DNA from 3 places in the Pseudomonas sp. L5B5 genome. Region 3 is predicted to be linked to each of the others. Evidence: riboswitches for the same ligand, from Rfam matches in the RefSeq annotation. Region 3 holds a riboswitch; each other region holds the start of a gene.
What was found. A riboswitch is a leader RNA that binds a small molecule or an ion and turns the genes downstream of it on or off. The one in region 3 is predicted to bind cobalamin.
Positions count from the first base shown of each region.

Region 1: it holds a riboswitch for cobalamin, as region 3 does, so the genes downstream of both, cobO (cob(I)yrinic acid a,c-diamide adenosyltransferase) here and LGQ10_RS00100 (CbtB domain-containing protein) in region 3, are expected to answer to the same signal.
Region 2: it holds a riboswitch for cobalamin, as region 3 does, so the genes downstream of both, LGQ10_RS06760 (TonB-dependent receptor plug domain-containing protein) here and LGQ10_RS00100 (CbtB domain-containing protein) in region 3, are expected to answer to the same signal.

Region 1 covers NZ_CP084742.1:6,008,252-6,015,564, reverse strand. The annotation lists gene cbiB (adenosylcobinamide-phosphate synthase CbiB) at 1-702, opposite strand, end outside; gene bluB (5,6-dimethylbenzimidazole synthase) at 699-1,349, opposite strand; gene LGQ10_RS27740 (cobyrinate a,c-diamide synthase) at 1,342-2,670, opposite strand; gene cobO (cob(I)yrinic acid a,c-diamide adenosyltransferase) at 2,681-3,292, opposite strand; cobalamin riboswitch at 3,372-3,605, opposite strand; gene LGQ10_RS27730 (hypothetical protein) at 3,774-4,355, shown strand; gene LGQ10_RS27725 (PQQ-dependent sugar dehydrogenase) at 4,424-5,743, shown strand; gene LGQ10_RS27720 (class I SAM-dependent methyltransferase) at 5,746-6,408, opposite strand; gene LGQ10_RS27715 (C40 family peptidase) at 6,430-6,963, opposite strand; gene LGQ10_RS27710 (C40 family peptidase) at 7,128-7,313, opposite strand, start outside.
Region 2 covers NZ_CP084742.1:1,507,609-1,514,921, forward strand. The annotation lists gene LGQ10_RS06745 (APC family permease) at 1-630, shown strand, start outside; gene LGQ10_RS06750 (arginine N-succinyltransferase) at 799-1,815, shown strand; gene LGQ10_RS06755 (arginine N-succinyltransferase) at 1,865-2,932, shown strand; cobalamin riboswitch at 3,151-3,353, shown strand; gene LGQ10_RS06760 (TonB-dependent receptor plug domain-containing protein) at 3,506-5,425, shown strand; gene LGQ10_RS06765 ((2Fe-2S) ferredoxin domain-containing protein) at 5,437-6,189, shown strand; gene LGQ10_RS06770 (ABC transporter substrate-binding protein) at 6,182-7,111, shown strand; gene LGQ10_RS06775 (diguanylate cyclase) at 7,258-7,313, opposite strand, start outside.
Region 3 covers NZ_CP084742.1:25,875-33,187, reverse strand. The annotation lists gene cobN (cobaltochelatase subunit CobN) at 1-3,771, opposite strand, end outside; gene cobW (cobalamin biosynthesis protein CobW) at 3,775-4,845, opposite strand; cobalamin riboswitch at 4,941-5,151, opposite strand; cobalamin riboswitch at 5,236-5,456, shown strand; gene LGQ10_RS00100 (CbtB domain-containing protein) at 5,553-5,741, shown strand; gene LGQ10_RS00095 (CbtA family protein) at 5,752-6,456, shown strand; gene LGQ10_RS00090 (cobalamin biosynthesis protein) at 6,453-6,866, shown strand; gene cobM (precorrin-4 C(11)-methyltransferase) at 6,948-7,313, shown strand, end outside.

The sequences.
Region 1 (7,313 bases), 830 kb from region 3:
GGCGTTGGGACTGTCCCAGGTCGGTCCCTGGCGATACCAGCACTTGAATGCCAATCGGGTCTTGCCCAGCAAGGCATAGGTCAGGGCCACCAGGCGCGCCGGAATATAGTTGAGCAGATCGTCGATCCGCGCGGCGGCCCAGCCGAAGCGCTCGAAGCGCTCGTTGCGATAACCCCACATCGCATCCAGGGTGTTGCTCAGACGATAGAGCACCACCCCCGGCGCGCCCGCCACGGCAAACCAGAACAGGGCCGCAAACACCGCGTCGCTGCCGTTCTCCAGTACCGACTCGGTGGCCGCTCGCGCTACGGCGGTGGCGTCCAGCTCGCTGGTCTGGCGACTCACCAGGAACCCCACGCGGCGTCGCGCCTCGTCCAGATCATCGCTTCGCAGGGCCTGGGCCACCGGTTCGACATGCTCGCCGAGGCTGCGCAGCCCCAAGGCGCAGTACAACGCCAGGATCTCCACCAGCCAGCCAATGTAGGGCAGCCAGGACAAGGCCGTGGCCACCAGGGTCAGAGGTAGCACCGCCAGTACCCAGGCAGTGACACCATGGCTGCGCCACCCTCGCCCCGCGGCATTGAAGCGCTGCTCGATGCGGTCCGCCAGTCGCCCGAACGCCACCAGTGGATGCCAGCGCTTGGGCTCGCCCAGCAGCGCATCCAGCGCCACCCCGGCGACACTCAGCAACGCCACGCTCATCGACTCACTCCCCAGTAATTCTCATACAGCAACTCACTCAATGGTCGGGGCTGGGCCCAACCTTCCAGCGCCAGCATCGGCGCCGGGTAAAATTCGGCAACCGGCCCCAGGCACAACACCGCCAAGGGCTTGGCTCCCTCGGGCAAACCCAGCAGTGCAGCCAGGGCCTGGGGCTCGAACAACGAGACCCAGCCCATGCCCAGGCCTTCGCTGCGCGCCGCCAGCCACAGGTTCTGGATTGCGCAGGACATCGACGCCAGGTCCATTTCCGGGAGCGTGCGGCGGCCAAAAACATGCCGCTCGCGGCCATCCATCAAGGCGGCCACCAGAAGCTCGGCACAATCGTTGATGCCCTCGACCTTGAGTTTCATGAACTCGTCGGAACGCTCCCCGAGGGCCTCGGCAGTACGCACTCGCTCCTGCTCTACCAGTTGCCGAATACTTTCGCGCAGCGCTCGATCACTGATGCGGATGAAGCGCCAGGGCTGCATCAGCCCGACACTGGGCGCCTGGTGCGCAGCCTCCAGCAGACGCTGCAGCACCTCGGGGGCAACGTTGCCGCCGGCGAAATGGCGCATGTCACGGCGTTCGGCGATGGCGCGGTAGACCGCCTCGCGCTCGGGTGCGGAAAAAGCCAGCTCACTCACTCGCCTGGCCCTCGCCAACCATATGCTGCGGCGCGAACAACGCCGCCACCGCCAACGGATTGGACGGGAAATAGAAGTGCACATAGGAGGCGGTCATCCGCCCATCGCGATACACCGCCTCGGCGCCACGCCCACCGTTGGGGCTCACGCCCCGAGCGATGGGCTCGAGCGTCGTACTGGTCAGGGAGTGATGGTAGGTATGCCCGCGCAGGCTGCCTTCCGGCAGGTCCACCGCTTGCAGGGCCAGAGCTGCCAGACGTTTCTGCATCACGGCCTCGCCGGGCAACAGCCCCAGCAGTTCGGCACGCAGGCCTTCGACGTCGGTCAGGGCATCGAGCAGGTAAAGCATCCCGCCACATTCAGCAAGCAACGGCTTGCCGGCGGCATGGTGAGCACGAATGGCATCCAGCATGCCGGTGTTCTGCGCCAGCGCCTGATGGTGCAGCTCCGGGTAACCGCCGGGCAGGTACAGGCTGTCGGCCGCCGGCAATTCACGATCATGAATCGGCGAGAAAAAGTGCAACTGCGCGCCCATGGCCCGCAGCAGATCCAGGCTGGCGCCATAGGTGAAAGCAAACGCTTCGTCCTGCGCCACGGCGATCCGCACCCCCTCCAGCAATGGCTCACACACCTGCGGGGCCGGCGCGGCAAACCCCACGGCCGGTGGCAACGCTACCTGGCAACTGCTGGCCAGGGCTTGGGCAGCAGCGTCCAGGCGCAGGTCCAGGTCATTGAGTTCGTTGGCCTGCACCAGACCCAGGTGGCGACTGGGCAGTTCGATGCCAGTTTCCCGGGACAACGCGCCATACCAGCGCAGTCCCTCGGTCAGGCTGCCTTCGAGCAACTGCGCATGACGCACAGTACCCACCCGATTGGCCAGCACCCCGGCAAACGGCAGGTCCGGCTGGTAACGCGCCAGGCCAAGGGCCAGGGCGCCGAAGGTCTGGGCCATGGCAGTGCCATCGATCACCCCCAGTACCGGCACGCCGAAATGCCGCGCCAGGTCAGCGCTGGACGGGGTGCCGTCGAACAGCCCCATGACGCCTTCGATCAGGATCAGGTCGGCCTCCCCGGCCGCCTCCCACAGCAGGCGGCGACTCTCCTGCTCACCCACCATCCACAGGTCCAGCTGGTACACCGGGGCACCGCTGGCACGCTCGAGAATCATCGGGTCGAGAAAGTCCGGACCGCACTTGAAGACTCGCACCTTGCGCCCCTGGTTGCGGTGCAGGCGCGCGAGGGCGGCGGTCACGGTGGTCTTGCCCTGGCCGGATGCCGGTGCGGCGATCAATACCGCCGGGCAATGACGAACATCAGTCATGGATTCACGCTCACAGCTCGATGCCCTTCTGCGCCTTGATACCCGCTTGGAAGGCATGCTTGAGCATGCCCATCTCGGTCACGGTATCGGCCAGCTCGATCATTTGCGGCTTGGCCCCCCGCCCGGTCACCACCACGTGCTGCATCGGCGGACGGGCCTGCAGGTCGCCCAATACCTGATCCAGGTCCAGGTAACCGTGCTTGAGGGCAATGTTCAGCTCATCGAGTACCACCAGGCCGACATCGGGATTGCTCAGCAACTCCCGGGACACTGCCCAGGCGGCTTCGGCAGCGGCAATGTCTCGCTGGCGATCCTGGGTCTCCCAGGTGAAACCCTCGCCCATCACATGAAAGCTCACCTGCTCGGGGAAACGCCGGAAAAACAGCTCTTCACCGGTGCTTTCGCGGCCCTTGATGAACTGCACAACGCCACAGCGCATGCCATGCCCCATGGATCGGGCCAGCATGCCGAAAGCCGAGCTGCTCTTGCCCTTGCCATTGCCCGTCAGTACCAGCAGCAGCCCGCACTCGTTGGGCGAGTTGGCGATGCGCTCGTCGATCAGTGCTTTTTTGCGCAGCATGCGCGCCAAATGACGCTCGTCACGCTCGAGGGATTCACTCATTGAGCAGTTCTCCGTTGGGGCTTGGGGAACGGGGGCAGAAATGGAAACAAATGGCTTAAGCCTGGCATCGCCCACCGTGATGCCGTTGGATGGATCAGGCCGGTCTCCGGGCTCGTGAGCGGCATCGCTGCCGAACTGCGCGCCTTCCCATGTCGTCTTCGACACAGTGGCACCTGCACAGCCTTGACTCACCTACCGTTGCGGGGGCAGCGCCGGAATCGTCGCCAGCCCCATCACTGGAACGGCCCTGACCGGCTTCCCTGTTTCACCCTGTCGGCCAAGACCACAGAGCACCTGAAACAAGTCGCGAAGGTTAGAGGGTTGGGGGTAGAGCGTCAATTGAAGCTGTCCATCGCATCCGACGGAAAACTGCACTGCATCAACAAACTGACGCCAATCTTGTGCCACACTGGAAGCAATGATATCAAATAGCCACTTTCGGGGCCGACGCCCCTCCGCACAACAATAAGGGGTGAGTTCGATGCAAGGCATGATCATCAGCAATCCAAAGCTGGAATTCCTGCGTCCGATGCTGGAACGCTGGTTCGATTGCATTGACCGCTACAACGCGGTTCGCGGCGATAACGAAACCCCCTACTGGTTCGATGAACAAGCCAACCTGGGCCTGCTCTCCGCGGCAGCCTGGATGGCCGAGATGGTGAGCCTGGAGCACAGCCCCAGCAAAAAGCAGCTCGAGGAAGGCGCGCGCAATGCCCGCACCGACCTGTACCTGGCAACCAAGGAAGAACGCGCCTACATCCAGGCCACCCAGCGCTGGCCACGGGTCAACAACCTGAACCTGGCCCAGCCCCTGGCAGACATCGCCAGCGAAGCGAAGAGGATCAGCTATGCCAGCGACCTCAAGCTCGGCTGCCTGTTCGTCGCGCCACACAAGCTTCAACACAGCGCCACCCCCGAAGAGCTGCAAGACCTGCTCGACGATTTGCAGAAAGAGCACTGCTGCGCCGTGGCATGGTACTTCCCCTATGCCTATCGCAAGCTGCACAACGAAGCTGGCTGCTATCACCCCGGGATCGCGGTGCTGTTCAAGGAAGCCCGCTGAAAGAAGGGAACCCTGCCCGACGATGCTTCTCTATGATTGAACGTTCGCGCACTCATAGGGATATCAGCATGCTCACGCTTCGACACACCTTGCTCCTTGCCATCGCCGCCAGCCTCGCTGCCTGCGGCGAAACCTCCAGCCTGCAGGTCGCGGATGGAACCGGCCCGAACCCCAAGCTGCCGGAACCCAATCCCACGCTGATCCCCACGCTGAACATCGCCCCGGCCGTCGGCTGGCCCCAGGGAGCAAAACCACTGGCGGCCAGCGGAACCCAGGTCAATGCCTTCGCCGAGGATCTCGACCATCCGCGCTGGCTCTATGTACTGCCTAACGGGGACATCCTGGTGGCGGAAACCAATGCCCCGCCCAAACCGGACGACAGCCAGGGAATTCGCGGCTGGGTCGCCGGCAAAGTGATGGGCCGCGCTGGCGCGACAGTTCCCAGCGCCAATCGCATCACCCTGCTACGGGATGCAGATCACGACGGCGTGGCAGAAACCCGCAGTGTATTCCTGGAAAACCTCAACTCGCCCTTTGGCATGACCCTGATGGGCAACGACCTGTATGTGGCGGACACCGACAAGTTGCTGCGTTTCCCCTACCAGAACGGTGACACCCGGATCAGCGCCAGCGCCACCAAGGTGCTCGACCTGCCGGGTGGCACACTGAATCACCACTGGACCAAGAATGTCATTGCCAGCAAGGACGGCAGCAAGCTGTATGTCACCGTCGGTTCCAACAGCAACGTCGGCGAAAATGGCCTGGACAAGGAGCAAGGTCGCGCGGCGATCTGGGAAGTGGATCGTGCCAGCGGCCAGCACCGGCTGTTCGCCACCGGCCTGCGCAACCCCAACGGCATGGCCTGGGAACCTGCAAGCGGGGCACTCTGGACTGCCGTGAATGAACGAGATGAGATCGGCAGCGACCTGGTGCCCGACTACATCACTTCGGTCAGGGACGGTGCGTTCTATGGCTGGCCCTTCAGCTACTACGGCCAGCATGTCGACGCACGGGTCAAGCCTCAGGACCCGGCCCTCGTGGCCAAGGCGATCGCCCCGGACTACGCCGTGGGACCGCACACCGCCTCACTGGGACTGACATTTGCTGAAGGCAGCAAACTTCCGGCGCCCTTCACCGAAGGCGCCTTCATCGGCCAGCATGGTTCCTGGAACCGCAACCCCCACAGCGGCTACAAAGTGATTTTCGTGCCTTTCAGCGACGGCAAGCCCCAGGGTCAGCCGGTCGACGTGCTCAGTGGTTTTCTCGATGACGACAAACAAGCAATGGGCCGTCCGGTAGGGGTGGTGATCGACCAGCAGGGAGCCCTGCTAGTGGCGGATGACATCGGCAACAAGATCTGGCGAGTAACGGCCGCCAAGCAGCCCTGACATCAGCGCTTGCGGCACAAGGTCAGGCCGTCCCCCAGGGGCAACAGCGACAAGTCAACACGCGGGTCATCCCTGAGGGCACGATTGAGGGCCTGGATGGCCCGGGTGTCCTCACTGGCCGGTTCCGTCTCCAGAACCCGGCCACTCCATAGCGTGTTATCGAACACCGCCAGGCCCCCAACACGCAGCAGGCGCAGTGCGGACTCCAGGTAGCTCGGATAGTTGGCCTTGTCGGCATCGATGAAGATGAGGTCGTAAGCTGCGCCCTGCCCCATCCTCTCCAGGCTGTCGAGAGTGTCCAGCGCAGGCGCCAGACGCAGGTCGATGCGCTGCTCGACACCAGCCTCCTGCCAGTAACGCTGGGCAGTGGTGTTGTAGTCACCCGGAATGTCACAACAGACCAGCAAACCATCATCCGGCAACGCTTGAGCCATGCACAAGGCGCTATAACCGGTGAAGGTACCCACCTCCAGCACTCGGCGGGCGCCGATCAACTTGATCAACAGGGCGAGAAACTGGCCCTGCTCGGGCGCCACCTGCCAGCGTGCAGTGGGCAGGGCCTGGGTCTCGTCTCGCAGACGGCGCAACAGGGGCGTTTCACGCAGGGAAACGTCCAGCAGGTATTGGTAGAGAGCATCGTCGAGGTTGAGCGTACGGGCCGTCACGAGCACCTCGACCGGAGAGAGTTACGGGTTGTGCGCCAGATGTTCCGGCTGCAGTACGCGCTTGGCGCTCAGATAGGCCTTCTGCCAATAGGCCTTCGAAAGGCTGTCGAGCTTGACTGTGCCACCGGTAGCCGGGGCATGCACGAAACGCCCCTCACCGACATAGATCCCGGCATGGCTGACCTGGGAACCGCCATTGGTGGCGAAGAAGATCAGATCCCCCGTCTGCAGGGCATTCTTGCCGACATCCGGAGCCTGCATGCCAATCATTTCCCGGGTCGAGCGTGGCAGGGAGATACCAGCAGCATCGCGATACACATAACCGATCAGGCCACTGCAATCGAACCCCGTGGCTGGCGTGTTGCCGCCCCAGCGATAAGGCGTGCCCACCAGGCCCAACGCACGAAACAGCACGTCTTCGGCAACCGGAGAAAAGGTCTGGGAGGAATTGAATACCGGAGCCCGCACCACGGGCGCAGGGGGCGGGGTACGGCTGGCGCAGGCGCTGAGCAGCGCTGCGAGGACAATCAGAGCAATGCGGGCCGAGGTCGACATAAGCTGGACAATCCTGATCGGGATGCGGCTTTCTCTGCCGTGGTACTGAAAACAAAACCGCGTAAGCAGGACTTACGCGGTTAGTTTCAACAATAGATCAGAATTCTAGCGCCTACACACCAAACTTCAAGTAAGACTTTAACTTCGCCCTACAAATAGTCTGTTTATTTGCGTGCGGTGACCACTGTCGGAGCCATGGCGAGTGCACGCTTGGCCTCGATGAAGGTCTTGCTCCAGTAGCTGTCACCCAGGCTGTCGACCCGCACACCGCCACTACGACGGCTGCTGGAATGGATGAACTGGTCGTCGCCCAGGTAGATACCGGCATGGCTGACGCGCCCACGGCCGTT
Region 2 (7,313 bases), 1.5 Mb from region 3:
CTGGTGGTGATGGGCGCGATCTTCGTCGTGCAAACCTGGATCGCCACCGACCTGGCCGCCGGCATGGGCTTCAAGTCCGCCGACACCGCCTTCTACGAGATCGCCGAACTGGCCGCCGGCAGCTGGCTGGCGACCCTCACCGGGGTGGCCACGGCGCTGGCCTGGGGCGTGGCGGTGGCCATCACTTCGCAGGCCGCGGTGTCGCGCCTGCTGTTCGGCATGGCCCGCGATGGCAAGTTGCCCAAGGTGCTGGCCAAGGTTCATCCCAAGCACAATACCCCGCACATCAGCATCTACCTGGTGGCGGTGCTGTCGCTGGTGATCTGCTACCTGTTCATCAACTCGGTGGACACCCTGACTTCCCTGGTCAACTTCGGTGCCCTGAGCGGCTTCATGCTGCTGCACATCACCGTGATCAATTTCTACTGGCGCCGGCAGAAGTCCGGCCAGGTCCTGCGTCACCTGGTCTGCCCGCTTGTCGGTTTCGTGATCGTCTGCGCCATCATGTACAACATGGGGGTGGACGCGCAGAAACTTGGCGCCATCTGGGTGGTCGCAGGATTGGTATACCTGTTTGTGCTCAATCGGCTGGGCAACGGTGCCGCCCTGCCGGATCCGCTCAAGCAATAGTGAAAGCGGCGCAGCCCCTGTGGGGCGCCGCGCCTTCTGGGCACTGCCACCAAGAGCAGCCAGGAAACGGGCCGCCGGATGTCGCGGCCTTGTAGATGCGTGGAAATCGACAGTGATGTCTGGCCGCCCTGCCCTCGGGCTGGCGGCCCTTGATACAGGAGTACACCCATGCTGGCCTTGCGTCCCGTGGCGTTATCCGATCTGCCCCAACTGCGGCGCCTGGCCCGCGAACGACTGCTGGGCGTGACTTCGCTGGTGGACGACGAAGACTGCCTGCGGGAAAAGATCCTCGATTCCCTGGCGTCCTTCGCCAAGACCGAAGCTAGCCAGGGCCCGGAAAACTACTTTTTTGTCCTCGAAGACCCCGACAGCGGTTGCTTGCACGGCTGTTCGGACATCCTGGCCACGGCCGGCTTCCCCGAACCGTTCTACAACCTGCGCAACCGCCCGTTCATCAGCAGCTCCCGCGAGCTGGACATCCAGCACGGGGTGCCGACCCTGTCCCTGTGCCATGACCTGAGCGAGCAAACCCTGCTGCGCAGCTTCCACATGGATGCCGCGCTGGCCGGCACGCCCCTGGCACAACTGACCTCCCGGGCACGCTTGCTGTTCATCGCCGCCCACCCCCTGCGTTTCGCCGACAGCTGCATCAGCGAGATCGTCGGCTACAGCACCGCCAGTGGCCACTCGCCGTTCTGGGAAGCGGTGGGCCAGCACTTCTTCGACCTGCCCTATGTCGAGGCCGAACGGCTGTGTGCCCTGCAGGGCCGAGGTTTTCTCGTCGAATTGATGCCCCAGTACCCGATCTACATCCCGATGCTCGCGCAACCGGCCCAGGACTGCATCGGCCGCATCCATCCCGATGCCAAGGAGGCCTGCGACATCCTGGTGGACGAAGGTTTTTCCCCCACCCAGTACGTCGACCTGTTCGACGCCGGCCCGACCCTGCAGGGGCGCAACCATGAACTGCGCTCGATCATCCAGAGCCGGATCGCCACCAGCTACCTCGCTGCGCAGAGTGGCCAGGGCCGTCCATGGCTGCTGAGCAACGATCGGCTGCAAGGCTTTCGCGCCATCGTCGCCCTGCTCGACGAGGCTCCCGGCGACTTCACGGGCCTGGACCAGGCAATGCTCCAGGCCTTGCAGCTGGAACCCGGCGACCCGGTGCGGAGCATTGCGTTATGACCCTGCGTCCCTACCTCCCCACAACCAGCCCGCTGCCAGGAGCCAGAGCATGATCGTGCGTCCGATCCGCGTCACCGACCTGCCGGCGGTGCTGCGCCTGCTGGGAGGCTGCCAGCGCGAGCTGGATAACCTCAGCACCGACCCCGAGCGCCTGGACCACCGGGTGCGCTGGGCCCAGCGGGCCTTTGCCGGCCAGGTGGAGCGCGCCGACGCCGATTACCTGTTCGTGCTCGAAGATGACGACCAGCAAGTGACCGGTATCTGCGGCCTGAGCGGCGCCATCGGCCTGCGCGAGCCCTGCTACAACTATCGGCTCGGCGTCACCCGTGGCAGCGCACCCGGGCTGGGCATCGAGAAACAGGTCCCGACCCTGTTCCTGTGCAACGACATGACTGGACAATCCCAGCTGTGCTCGCTGTTCCTGCGCCATGACCTGCGCCAGGGCCACACCGGCCGTCTGTTGTCCACCGCCCGCCTGCTGTTCGTCGCCGAATACCCCACGCTGTTCGGCGACAAGCTGGTGGCCGAGTTGCGTGGCCAGGTCGACAGCCAGGGCTGCTCGCCATTCTGGGACAGCCTGGGTCGGCACTTCTTCAAGATGGATTTCCAGCAGGCCAACCGCCTGTCCAGTCAGGGCAGCAAGTCCTTCATCGCCGAACTGATGCCGCGCCAACCGCTTTACACCTGCCTGCTCAGCACCCAGGCCCAGGCCTCCATCGGCCAGGCCCATGCCAGCACCGACCAGGCGGTGGGCATCTTGCGCGACGAAGGTTTCAGTCACCAGGGCTGCATCGACGTCTTCGACGGCGGCCCGCTGATCGAGGCCGAGGTGACGAAGATCCGCAGCGTGCGCGAAAGCCAGGTGTTGCCGCTGCTGGTGGGCAATCCTGACCAGCAGGCGCCGATGTGGCTGATCCACAACCGGCGCCTGGAAAGCTGTCGCATCACCGCTGCGCCGGGGCGCCTGGTAGCCGGCTGCCTGCTGGTGGACCGCCAGACCACCAAGCGCCTGCAACTGCAACCCGGTGATTCGGTTCGCGCAGTGCCGCTGCTGGCCTGCCCTTCGAGTGCCAGCGACCAGCCCCCGGTACGCACCTCCCCCGCCACCGTCCCGTGAAGCTCTGCTTCGTGTAGCCGCTGCCGCAGGCTGCGTACGACCGCGCAGCGGGCGCAAACCTTGCGAATTCCACAATGAAGGCCCTGCGGGCCTTGGCGCAGCTTCGCAGGCTCAGCAGCGGCTACACGAGCTGCGCTGGGCTCGGCGATAACGGTATGGCTGCGCAGCGGGCGCAATCATGGCGGCCACAGGATTGACGAACGGTAGGACGAGTGTTCAGATGCCGCCCTGTTTCAGGTGCCTCACGCCGCCGTGCGTGAGGTGAAACGGGAAACCGGTGCGCCCCCAGAGGCAAGTCCGGTGCTGCCCCCGCAACGGTAAGCGAGTGCTGCATTCAACACGCCACTGTACCCAAGGTATGGGAAGGCGAATGCAGCCAGCCTCGCAAGCCCGGAGACCGGCCTGAAGTATCTGTTTGGCAATCCTGCGGTGGGCGGGCATGGGCCGGTGTGGGCGCGTGCGCGTGCCTGCCACCTTCTCCCTGCGTGCTTCCCGAAGACACTTTCGAGAAGACCAACAATGAAAACAACAGACACTTCCCTTGCGCGCGACTGGCGTGCTCCGCGCCGTTCCATGGGCGGCGCCCTGCTCGGCTGCCTGTTCAGCCCCTGGCTGCTGGCCGACGATACATCCCTGAAGCTGGACCAGCAGTTCGTGTCTGCCCCGTCGGTGGAATCCACTACCGTGGCCGAGATGGCCAAGTACGGCAGCAAGGTAGACGTCATCGATCGCCAGCAGATCGAGCGTGCCGGTCCCAGCAGCGACATCACCCGGGTGCTGCAGATGTACGTGCCGGGCCTCTATGTAGCGCCCAAGAACGGCCCCTTCGACTACGGCACCTATTCGCTGCTGGGCGGACGCAACGACGACACGCTGATCCTGCTCGATGGCGTGCGCCTGAACAACCGCCTGTACGGCGGCCTGTACCTGGATACCCTGCCAGCCAACGCCATCGAGCGCATCGAAGTGCTCAAGGGCGGCCAGAGCCTGCTGTTCGGCACCCAGGCGGTGTCCGGGGTGATCAACATCGTCACCCGCAGCCCACAGACCCGCGACGCCTCCGGCGAAGTCAACCTGGGCCTGGACAGTTTCATGGGCAAGAGCGGCGATGCCCGGGTGGAACGCATCGTCAGCAACGGCCTGGGCGACCTCGGCCTGCTGGCCTATGTCAGCCACAACGTCTCCGACGGCTACCAGCCGTTTCGCAACAGCGCCTACAACGCCAGCACCCGGGACAAGAAGCGCTCCTATGAGGTGACCACCTTCGGCGCCAAGGCGATCCAGGGTTTTGGCGACGATTCGCGCCTGGAACTGTTCTACCAGTACACCGACGCCAACCTGGATTTCGCCCGCGCCGCGAACAACAAGAAGACCACCAACGACCGGGTCCAGCAGATCGCCACCGCCACCTTCGAGCAACGCCTGGGCGAGCGTTTCAGCTACTTCGTCAAGGGCCATGTCAACGACTGGGATACGCGCTACACCCGTATCAACAACAGCGATGATGGCGGCACCAAGATCATCAACCACAACGACTACTGGGGCTTCACCGACTGGGGCGTGCAGGCCGAAGGCAAGGCCGAACTGGACGGCGGCCATGTGCTGGTATTCGGCACCGACAACCAGTGGTTCAAGGGCCAGGACGACGTACTCAAGATCGACAACAGCAAGGCCCAGGCCAACGCCCTGTACACCCAGTTGCGCCCGGTGTTCGATACCCTGCCGGACTGGCACCCGAGCATCGGCGTGCGCCACGAAAAAATGAGCGGTGGCGAGAGCGCCACGGTGGGCATGCTCACCTCGCTGTACGACCTCACGCCCAACTGGCAACTGCGCGGCCAGTACGGCAATGCCTTCAAGCTGCCCAACGCCGAGCAGCTGTTCGCCAACGAGCCCTATGAAAAAGGCAACCGCAACCTCAAGCCGGAAAAGAGCGTCAATGCCGAGCTGGGCCTGGACTACAAGGGCAGCCTGCTGGCCGGTGAGTTCAATGCCAGCGTCACCGCCTACCGGCGCAAGATCGACGACCTGATTGCCCTGGACGGCATCCACTTCGTCAACGGTGACAGCCAGGTCAGGGTCCGGGGCATCGAGGTGGACGGGCGCTGGCAATTCAGCCCGCAATGGAACCTGTCCGCCGACATGACCCGCAACCTGGTCGAATCACGCAACGTGACCCTGAGCAATATCCCCGGGTTCTTCGCCCGCTCGCGCCTGGGCTTCGAATCGCAGGACCGGATGTGGGGCGTGGGCGGCGCGATCCGCTATATCGGCCAGGTCGAGAGTTCGAAGAAAGTCGACTACGGCCACTACTCGGTGGTCGACGCCGATGCCTATCGCTACCTCGACACGGCCCAGCAGCATCGCCTGAGCCTGCTGGTGGAGAACCTGTTCGACCGCGACTACGCCACCAGCATGACCAACGACAAACCGGCGCTGGACAACCTGGGGCGCCCCTTCACCACCGAAGTGCGCTACACCTACCGCTTCTGAGGCCGACCGACATGCATGAGCATTATCAACGGGTGCTGTTCGTCGGTCCCGGCCTGCTGGGTGGCGCCCTCGGCCAAGCCTTCTGCCGCGAGCTCGAGGGCCTGTGCGACGACAGCGTCGAGACCCGGGTGATCGATACCCTGGACGGCTTCGACAGCCTCTGGGCTGTCCTGGACGAAGCCTTGCCACGGGATGACGCAGCGCTGCTGGTGGTGGACCTGGAACCCAGCTCCGACAGCGCCTACCTGGACTGGCTGCGCGATGAACTGGGACGCCACGCCCGTGCCCACTCCCAGGTGCCACGGCTGTGGGTCACCGCCCAGGCCCTGGGTCGCCGGGGGCTGGATGCGGCCCTGGCCTGGGCCAGCATCGCCCAGCGCGAACGCCACCTGTCGTGCGACCAGGTCAATGCGGTGGCCAGCGATCCGGACTGGTCGCGGGTGCCGCCCCACGCCCGCCAGGTATTCCTCTGCACTGGCCCGCGCTGCGTCCGGCGTGGTGCCCTGCCCTTGTGGAAGAGCCTGCGTCGTGAACTGTTGCGCCTTGATCTCATGGAAAAACCCGGTGGCGTACTGCTGACCCGTACCGGCTGCCAGTTCCCCTGCAACCTGGGACCGGTGCTCACCGTGCACCCGGATGGCTGCTGGTATCGGGTCGAGAACGACAGCCAGGTGCTGCAACTGGTGGAGGGGCATCTGCTGGCAGGCGAGCCCGTCGCCCAGTTGCGGATCGCCGCACCCTATGGAGTACCCGGCGATGCCTAGGACAATCCAGGCCGGATGCCTGGCCATCCTACTGTGGCTGGCCAGTGGGCCGGCCCAGGCCGGCAGCTACGAGAACTGCGGCAAGAGCTGGTCCAGCCCCGGCACCCCACAGCGCATCGTCGCCCTCAACCAGCACAGCGCCGACCTGCTGCTGGCCCTGGGCGCCGGGCCGTCGATGATTGGGGTCGCCTACCTGGATGACGATGGCCAGGCCATGGACCAGGGGCAGTACCACGGGGTGCCGGTGATCTCCCACCAGTACCCGTCGGCCGAGGTGCTGTACAGCCTCAAGCCCGACCTGGTGGTGGGTGGTTTTGCCTCGGCCTTCCCCGACAACTTCAGTTCCCGCGAACGCCTGGGCGCGATCGGCGTCGGCAGCTACCTGCTGGAATCGGCCTGCGCCGGGCATGACGAGGACTACTTCGGGCACATCCGTCGCGACCTGCTGACCCTGGGCCAATTGCTGGGCCAACAGGCCAGGGCCCGACAACTGATCGCCCAGATGGAGACCGACCTGACCGCGGCCCAAGCGCTGTACCAGGGCCAGCCCAAGCCTTCAGTGTTCTACCTGGACAGCGAGGTCAACGGCCTGGCCAGCCAGGGCCGGCGGGGTTTTGTCGGGGTATTGCTGCAAGCTGCCGGGGCGCGCAACAGCTTCGCGGCCATCGACCGCCCGCGGCTGGTGGTGGACAGCGAGTCCCTGCTGGCCAACGATCCGGACGTGATGCTGCTGGCCGATGCCCTGTGGTCGCCGGCCTCGCGCAAGCGCCGTCTGCTGCAGGGTGATCCGGCGCTGTCGCGCCTGCGGGCGGTGCGCGAGCAACGCCTGATCGACATCCCCTTCACCCAGCTGGTCCCCGGTATCGCCAGCGCCCGCACCGCCCTGGAGCTCGCCCGGCGCCTGCATCCGTCGCGGGATTGAGCGCAATCCGGCCGGAATCGTGAGAAGGCCCTGCGGGCCTTGGCGCAGCTTCGCAGGCTCAGTAGCGGCTACAGGCACCGTGCTTGCGCTTCGTGTAGCCGCTGCCGCGGGCGCAGCTCTTGCGGATTCAACAATGAAGGTGGCGGCTACAAGGAGTTGAGCAGGTGTCGCGCGGGCGGCGACGGCGAATGGCAGCTGACGT
Region 3 (7,313 bases):
GGAATCTTCTTCTATATCCAGCAGCAGGTTTTCCAGGGCCTCGCGGTACGCCCCGGGCTCTTGCCACAGACCACGCTGCTGGGCCTCCAGCAGGCGCTCGGTCATGTCGCGCAGGGCATGGGGATTATGCTGGCGAACGAACTCGCGGGTCGAGTCGTCCAGCAGGTAGGCATCGGCCAGCAAGGCGTACTGGTGGTCATCGATCAGCTCGGTGGTGGCATCGAAAGCGAACAGGTTGTCCAGGGTCGCAGCCATCTCGAATGCGCCCTTGTAGCCATGGCGCTTGACCCCCTCGATCCATTTCGGGTTGACCGCGCGGGAGCGGATCACTCGGTTCAGTTCTTCCTTGAGGGTGCGGATCTTCGGCAGGTCGGGCTGGCTGTGATCACCGTGATAACTGGCCGCCTTGGCGCCGCCAAGGCTCTCCACCGCCGCCAGCATGCCGCCCTGGAACTGGTAGTAGTCGTTGGAATCCAGCAGGTCGTGCTCGCGATTGTCCTGGTTCTGCAGCACTGCCTGCACGCGACTCAGGCGCGTGGCGAACTGCTCGCGGGCGGCAGTGCCTTCATCGCTGCCGCCATAGGCGTAACCGCCCCAATTCAGGTAGACCTCGGCCAGGTCATCGCGGCTCTGCCACAGCCGACCGTCGATGGCGCCCTGGACCCCGGCGCCGTAGGCCCCGGGCTTGGCGCCGAAGATCCGCCAGCCGGCCTGACGCATGGCCTCATCAGGTTCCAGGCCCGCGGCCTGCAAGGCTTCACGCTCGGCGCGCACCCGAGCCGCCAGGGGGTTCATGTCGGCCGGTTCGTCCAGGGCCGCCACCGCCTGCACCGCCGCGTCGAACAGCCGGATCAGGTTGGCGAAGGCGTCACGGAAGAACCCGGAGATGCGCAGGGTCACGTCGACCCGCGGGCGGTCCAGCAGGCCCAGGGGCAGGATCTCGAAGTCGTCGACCCGCTGGCTGCCGGTGGCCCAGACCGGACGCACGCCCATCAGGGCCATGGCCTGGGCGATGTCGTCGCCACCGGTACGCATCGTAGCCGTGCCCCACACGGACAGGCCCAGTTGCAGCAGGTGATCGCCGTGATCCTGCAGGTGGCGCTCGAGGATCAGGTTGGCCGACTGGAAACCGATGCGCCAGGCGGTGGTGGTGGGCAGGTTGCGCACATCCACCGAGTAGAAGTTGCGGCCAGTGGGCAGCACGTCCAGGCGCCCGCGACTGGGGGCACCGCTGGGGCCGGCCGGCACGAACCGCCCGTCCAGGGCATCCAGCAGGCCGCGCATTTCCGCCGGCCCGCAAGCGTCCAGGCGGGGTGCCACCACCTCGCGCAGGCCGGTAATGATGTGCTGCACCGACTCCCAGCCGGGTTCCTCTAGCTGCGCCACCGGGCCTTGCAAGGCGGCCTCGATCAAGCGCCCGGCGTAGATTTCCAGGCGTTCGCGCACATCACCGGCGGTACGCCACAGGGCGTCGCTGAGCTGCTGCAAGGCCTGTGGCCGGCGTCCGGTCCAGGGCTCGGCCAAGGCACAGTCCAGCGGATCGAAACCCAGCTCGAACGCCTTGGCCAGGGCCCGCAGCAGGCTGGCGTGCTGGCCCTTGCCATCGCCCCGGGGAATGCGCAACAGGGCCAGCAGCGTGTCGAGACGCAAGCGGCCCTCCGGCGATTCGCCGAACACATGCAGGCCATCGCGGATCTGCGACTCCTTGAGATCGCACAGGTAGGTGTCCAGCCGTGGCAGCCAGATAGCGGCATCGGCATCGCCCTCCAGCGGCCCGTCCAACTGCAATTCGCGGTCGATCTGGGTTTCGCGCACCAGGCGCAGGATGTCCCGTTGCAGCTCGCGGGCACGGCGCGGGTCCAGCAGCTGGGCTTCGTAGTATTCGTCGGCCAGCAGCTCCAGGTTGCGCAGCGGGCCATAGGTTTCGGCACGGGTCAGGGGTGGCATCAGGTGATCGATGATCACCGCCTGGGTGCGACGCTTGGCCTGGGCCCCCTCCCCCGGGTCGTTGACGATGAACGGATAGATATTCGGCAATGGTCCGAGCAGTGCATCCGGCCAGCAGTTCTCGGAAAGCCCCACGCCCTTGCCCGGCAGCCACTCCAGATTGCCGTGCTTGCCGACGTGGATCACCCCATGGGCGCCATAGACCTGGCGCAACCAGAAGTAGAACGCCAGGTAGGCATGGGGCGGCACCAGGTCCGGGTCGTGGTAGACCGCGCTGGGATCGACCTGATACCCCCGGGCCGGCTGGATGCCGATGAAGGTCAGGCCCATGCGCAGGCCGGCAATCATCAGTCGCCCATTGCGGAACATCGGATCCTGCTCCGGCCTGCCCCAACGTTCCAGCACCGCTTGGCGGTTGGCCTCGGGCAACGCCTGGAACAGGCGCAGGTAGTCGTCCAGGGCCAGGCTCTGCTGGCAGGGCCGCTGGTCTAGGCTGTCCAGGTCGTTGCTGACGCCACCGAGCAATTGCTGGATCAGCTCGGTGCCGCTGGCCGGCAGCTCGCCAGGCAGCGGATAACCCTCGGCCTGCAGGGCCTTGAGGATGTTCAATGCAGCTGCCGGGGTGTCCAGGCCCACGCCGTTGCCGATGCGTCCATCGCGAGTCGGGTAGTTGGCCAGGACCAGGGCGATGCGCTTCTGGCTGTTGTCCAGGCGCCCCAGCTCGATCCAGTGGCGCGCCAGCCGGGCAACGAAGTCCATGCGTTCGGGCTGGCCACGGTAGCAGACCACGTCCGACTGGCTGCGCTCGCTGCGCCAGGCCAGGTCCTTGAAACTGATGGGCCGGCTGATGATCCGGCCGTCCAGCTCCGGCAAGGCGATGTGCATGGCCAGGTCCCGAGGTCCCAGGCCCTGCTCGCTGGCCTGCCAGCCCGGCTCGTTGTCCTGGGCGCAGATGGCCTGGATCACCGGGACATTGCGGCGAAATGGCCGCAAGTGTGGAGCCTCGGGGCTGGACTGGGCAAACCCGGTGGTGTTGAGGATCACCCCGGCACCGGTTTGCTCCAGCCAGTCTTCCACCTGCGCCAGGCAGTCGGGTTCCTTGAGGCTGGCCACGGCGATCGGCAAGGGGTTGAGGCCCGCAGCCTGCAGCCGCTGGCAGAACAGGTCGATGAACGCCGTATTGGCCGCCTGCAAGTGCGAGCGGTAGAACAGCAGGCCCGCCACCGCCTGACCGGGCTGCCAGTCGGTTTGCCAGTCGGCCAGGCAGGCCTGGCTCTTGTGCGGATGATAGAGCGCCGTGCGCGCCAGGGCCTGCGGCTCGTTCCAGGGGTAATCGCGCCCCAGCAGGCCGCTGGCCAGGCAATGGTAGAAATTCAATGCATTGTCACGCCCGCCCTGGCGCAGGAACTGCCAGAGGCGATCGCGCTCGACCACCGATACCGTGCTCAGGCCACTGAGCTCCGGGTCCGGACGGTCGTCCCCAGGCACCAGGATCAGCTGCACCCCGCGCTGGGACAATTCCACTAGCCGCTCGACGCCATAACGCCAGTAGGCGATGCCGCCGTGCAGGGAAATCAGGATGACCTTGGCGTGCTGCAGCACCTGGTCCACATACAGGTCCACCGAGGCGTGGTTCTGCACCTGCATCGGGTTGGCCAGGCGCAAGCTGGGGTAGTCCGCGGGCAGTTGCTCCGCGGCCTCGGCCAGCAGCGCCAGGCTGGAGTCGCCGCTGCACAGGATCACCAGCTCGGCGGGGGTTTGTCCAAGGTCGGCAATGTTGTCATCCGACACGAATCCGCCGGGCTGGGTCCTGAGCAGGTGCACGGGTCAGGCGCCGAGGGCGGCGCGCAGTTGCGCTTCCAGCAGGGCCGCATCCAGCTCCTGGCCGATCAGTACCAGGCGCGTGGCCCGGGCTTCATCAGCGCTCCACTTGCGGTCGAAATGCTTGTCGAAACGGGTGCCTACGCCCTGGATCAGCAGGCGCATCGGCTTGCCGGGAATTGCCGCGAAACCCTTGACCCGCAGGATGCCGTGCTTGACCACCAGTTGGGTCAGGGCATCGAGCAGCAGGCTCTCGTCGGCCTCGGGCAACTCGATGGAGATCGAGTCGAAGGCGTCGTGGTCATGGTCGTCGTGATCGTCATCGCCGTCGTGGTGATGGTCGTGGTGGCTGTGGCGGCCGTCGATGTGTTCCTCGGAACCGGCACCCAGGCCCAGCAGCACGTCCAGCGGCAGGCGACCGCTGCTGGCTTCGATGACCTTGACCGCCGGCGGCAGCTCCTCGGCCACTTCCAGGCGGACCTTGGCCAGGTCTTCGGGGCTGATCAGGTCGGTCTTGTTGAGGATCACCAGGTCGGCGCTGGACAGCTGGTCGGCGAACAGTTCGTGCAGGGGCGATTCGTGGTCGAGGTTGGGGTCGAGCTTGCGCTGGGCATCCACCTGGTCCGGGAAGGCGGCGAAGGTGCCAGCGGCGACGGCCGGGCTGTCGACCACGGTGATCACCGCGTCGACGGTGCAGGCGCTGCGGATCTCCGGCCACTGGAAGGCTTGCACCAGAGGCTTGGGCAAGGCCAGGCCGCTGGTTTCGATGAGGATATGGTCCAGGTCGCCACGGCGCGCCACCAGCTCGCGCATCACCGGGAAGAACTCTTCCTGCACGGTGCAGCACAGGCAACCGTTGGCCAGCTCGTAGACTCGGCCGCTGGCCTCTTCCTCGGTGCAGCCGATGGAGCACTGCTTGAGGATCTCGCCGTCGATGCCCAGTTCGCCGAATTCATTGACGATCACCGCGATACGACGCCCCTGGGCGTTGTCCAGCATGTGCCGCAGCAATGTGGTCTTGCCCGAGCCCAGGAAGCCGGTGACGATGGTGACGGGAAGTTTGGCCAGTGTTTTCATCGGATGCCCTTTGGCGAAGGTGGCGGGCATGCGGGACGACAAGCACGGCACAGGGCTCGTACTGATTTCGCCACCGGATCACCCCGCCCGGTTGTAGTGAGAATCTGGGTCGAGGCAGGTCTCCTGGCTGGGGGCTTGTCAGTCATGGACTGACATTTCCTGTGCCTTCCCACCGGCGTCGTGGACGCCAGGCAGTGGCCTTGCAGGAATGAAACCCTCCACAGTTGCGGGGGCAGCCGCGGCTTCTACCGCGTTCCCGTCTTAGCTTCGACCACTGGCCGAAGAACCTCGAAGGCGCAAGGCTACGCAGAGCGTACAGGGCGGTCAATGCGCATGTGTGGCCAAGGCCACGCCAGCCGGCAATTGACGACGCTCCCCTGCCCATGATTTGCTACACAACTTGTTACGGGTGCCCTTCACAGGGTGAAACGGGAAACCGGTGAATCACGCGCTTGCCAGCCGTGACCAGTCCGGTGCTGCCCCCGCAACGGTAAGCGAGCGAAGTGTCAGATCCACTGTGCCCCTGGGCATGGGAAGGTGACACTTGCCGGCACGGCCCAAAGGCCGGCCCCTCGCAAGCCCGGAGACCGGCCCGCAATACACGAATGACAAACCCGCGGTGGGCGGGCGCTGTTGCAAACCCTGCGTGGCTGTCACGCGGGGTTTTCTTGCGCCGCTTCCCGCTGACAAACCCAAGGGGACGCGCCATGTCGACCATCAGCAGCACCAGCCATTCCGCCAGCAGCACCACCACCCTGAGCCAACGCCTGGTGGCCGCCATCGGTGCCTCGATCCTCGGCGCCTGCCTGGTGTACTTCGCCGGTTTCTCGCACATCGAGGCCGTGCACAACGCGGCCCACGATACCCGCCACAGCGCCGCCTTCCCTTGCCACTGAGGCCTGCCCGATGATCAAGCGTATTGCGCAAACCGCAGGGTTCACCGGACTGCTGGCCGCCTTGCTGCTGACCCTGCTGCAGAGCTTCTGGGTCGCCCCGTTGATTCTCCAGGCGGAAACCTACGAGAAAGCCCCGGCCACCGAGGAAGTCCATGAACACGCTCCGGGCGCCATGGCGGGCCACGTCCATGACGAAGAGGCCTGGGAGCCGGAAGACGGTTGGCAGCGAGTGCTGTCCACCACGGGCGGCAACCTGGTGGTCGCCGTCGGTTTCGCCCTGATGCTGGCCGGCCTCTACACCCTGCGCGCCCCAAGCCGCACCTCCCAGGGCCTGCTCTGGGGCCTGGCCGGCTACGCGACCTTCTGCCTGGCCCCCACCCTGGGCTTGCCGCCTGAACTGCCCGGCACTGCCGCCGCCGACCTGGCCCAACGCCAGATCTGGTGGGTAGGCGCCGCAGCCTCCACCGCCACGGGCATTGCCTTGATCGTGTTCGCCGGCAATTGGCTGCTCAAATTGCTGGGCGCCGCCATTATCGCCGTGCCCCACGTGCTCGGCGCACCGCAGCCGGAAGTGCACTCGATGTTGGCTCCGGAGGCACTGGAGGCACAGTTCAAGATCGCTTCGCAGTTGACCAATGCCGCCTTCTGGCTGGCCCTGGGTCTGATCAGCGCCTGGCTGTTCCGGCGCAAGGGCGAGGACGGCCATCAGGCATGACATCCAGGGGCGTAGCGCCGGCCCTGGTGGTCGGCCTGGGCTGCCGCAAGGGCTGCCCGGCCAGCACCCTGCGCGCCCTGCTGGACCAGGTATTGCGAGAAAATGGCCTGGCCCTGCAGCAAGTGCAGGCCCTGGCCAGCATCGACCTGAAGCAGGATGAACCGGGCCTGCTGGCCTTGGCACAACAGCTGTCGCTGCGGTTGACTTGTTTCAGCAGCGCCCAGCTGGCCCCCTACAGCCCGCGCCTGAGCCACAGGTCCCAGGTTGCCTTCGAGCGCACCGGCTGCTATGGCGTCGCTGAAAGCGCCGCCCTGGCCATGGCCGAAACCCTGCAAGGGGAGCCGGCACGACTCCTGGTCCCCCGGCAAAAGCACCCCCAGGCGACCCTGGCATTGGCCGTTTGCCCGTAGAATCCCGATAATCCCCGCCTTCGATCATGAGCATTCTTCATCTGAAGCCCTGCTCCGGCCCCTTTTTCACAGGACACAGCCATGACTGTCTACTTCATCGGCGCCGGCCCCGGCGATCCCGAACTGATCACCGTCAAGGGCCAACGCCTGATCCACCGCTGTCCGGTAATCATCTACGCCGGTTCCCTGGTCCCCCAGGCGGTGCTAGACGGGCACAGTGCGGTGCGGGTGATCAACAGCGCCGAACTGCACCTGGAGCAGATCATCGAAGTTATGCGCCAAGCCCACGCCCAGGGCCAGGATGTGGCCCGGGTGCATTCCGGCGACCCGAGCCTGTATGGCGCCATCGGTGAACAGATCCGCTGCCTGCGGGAGCTGGGCATTGCTTTCGAGATCGTTCCCGGGGTTACTGCCACCGCCGCCTGCGCCGCCTTGCTGGGGGCCGAA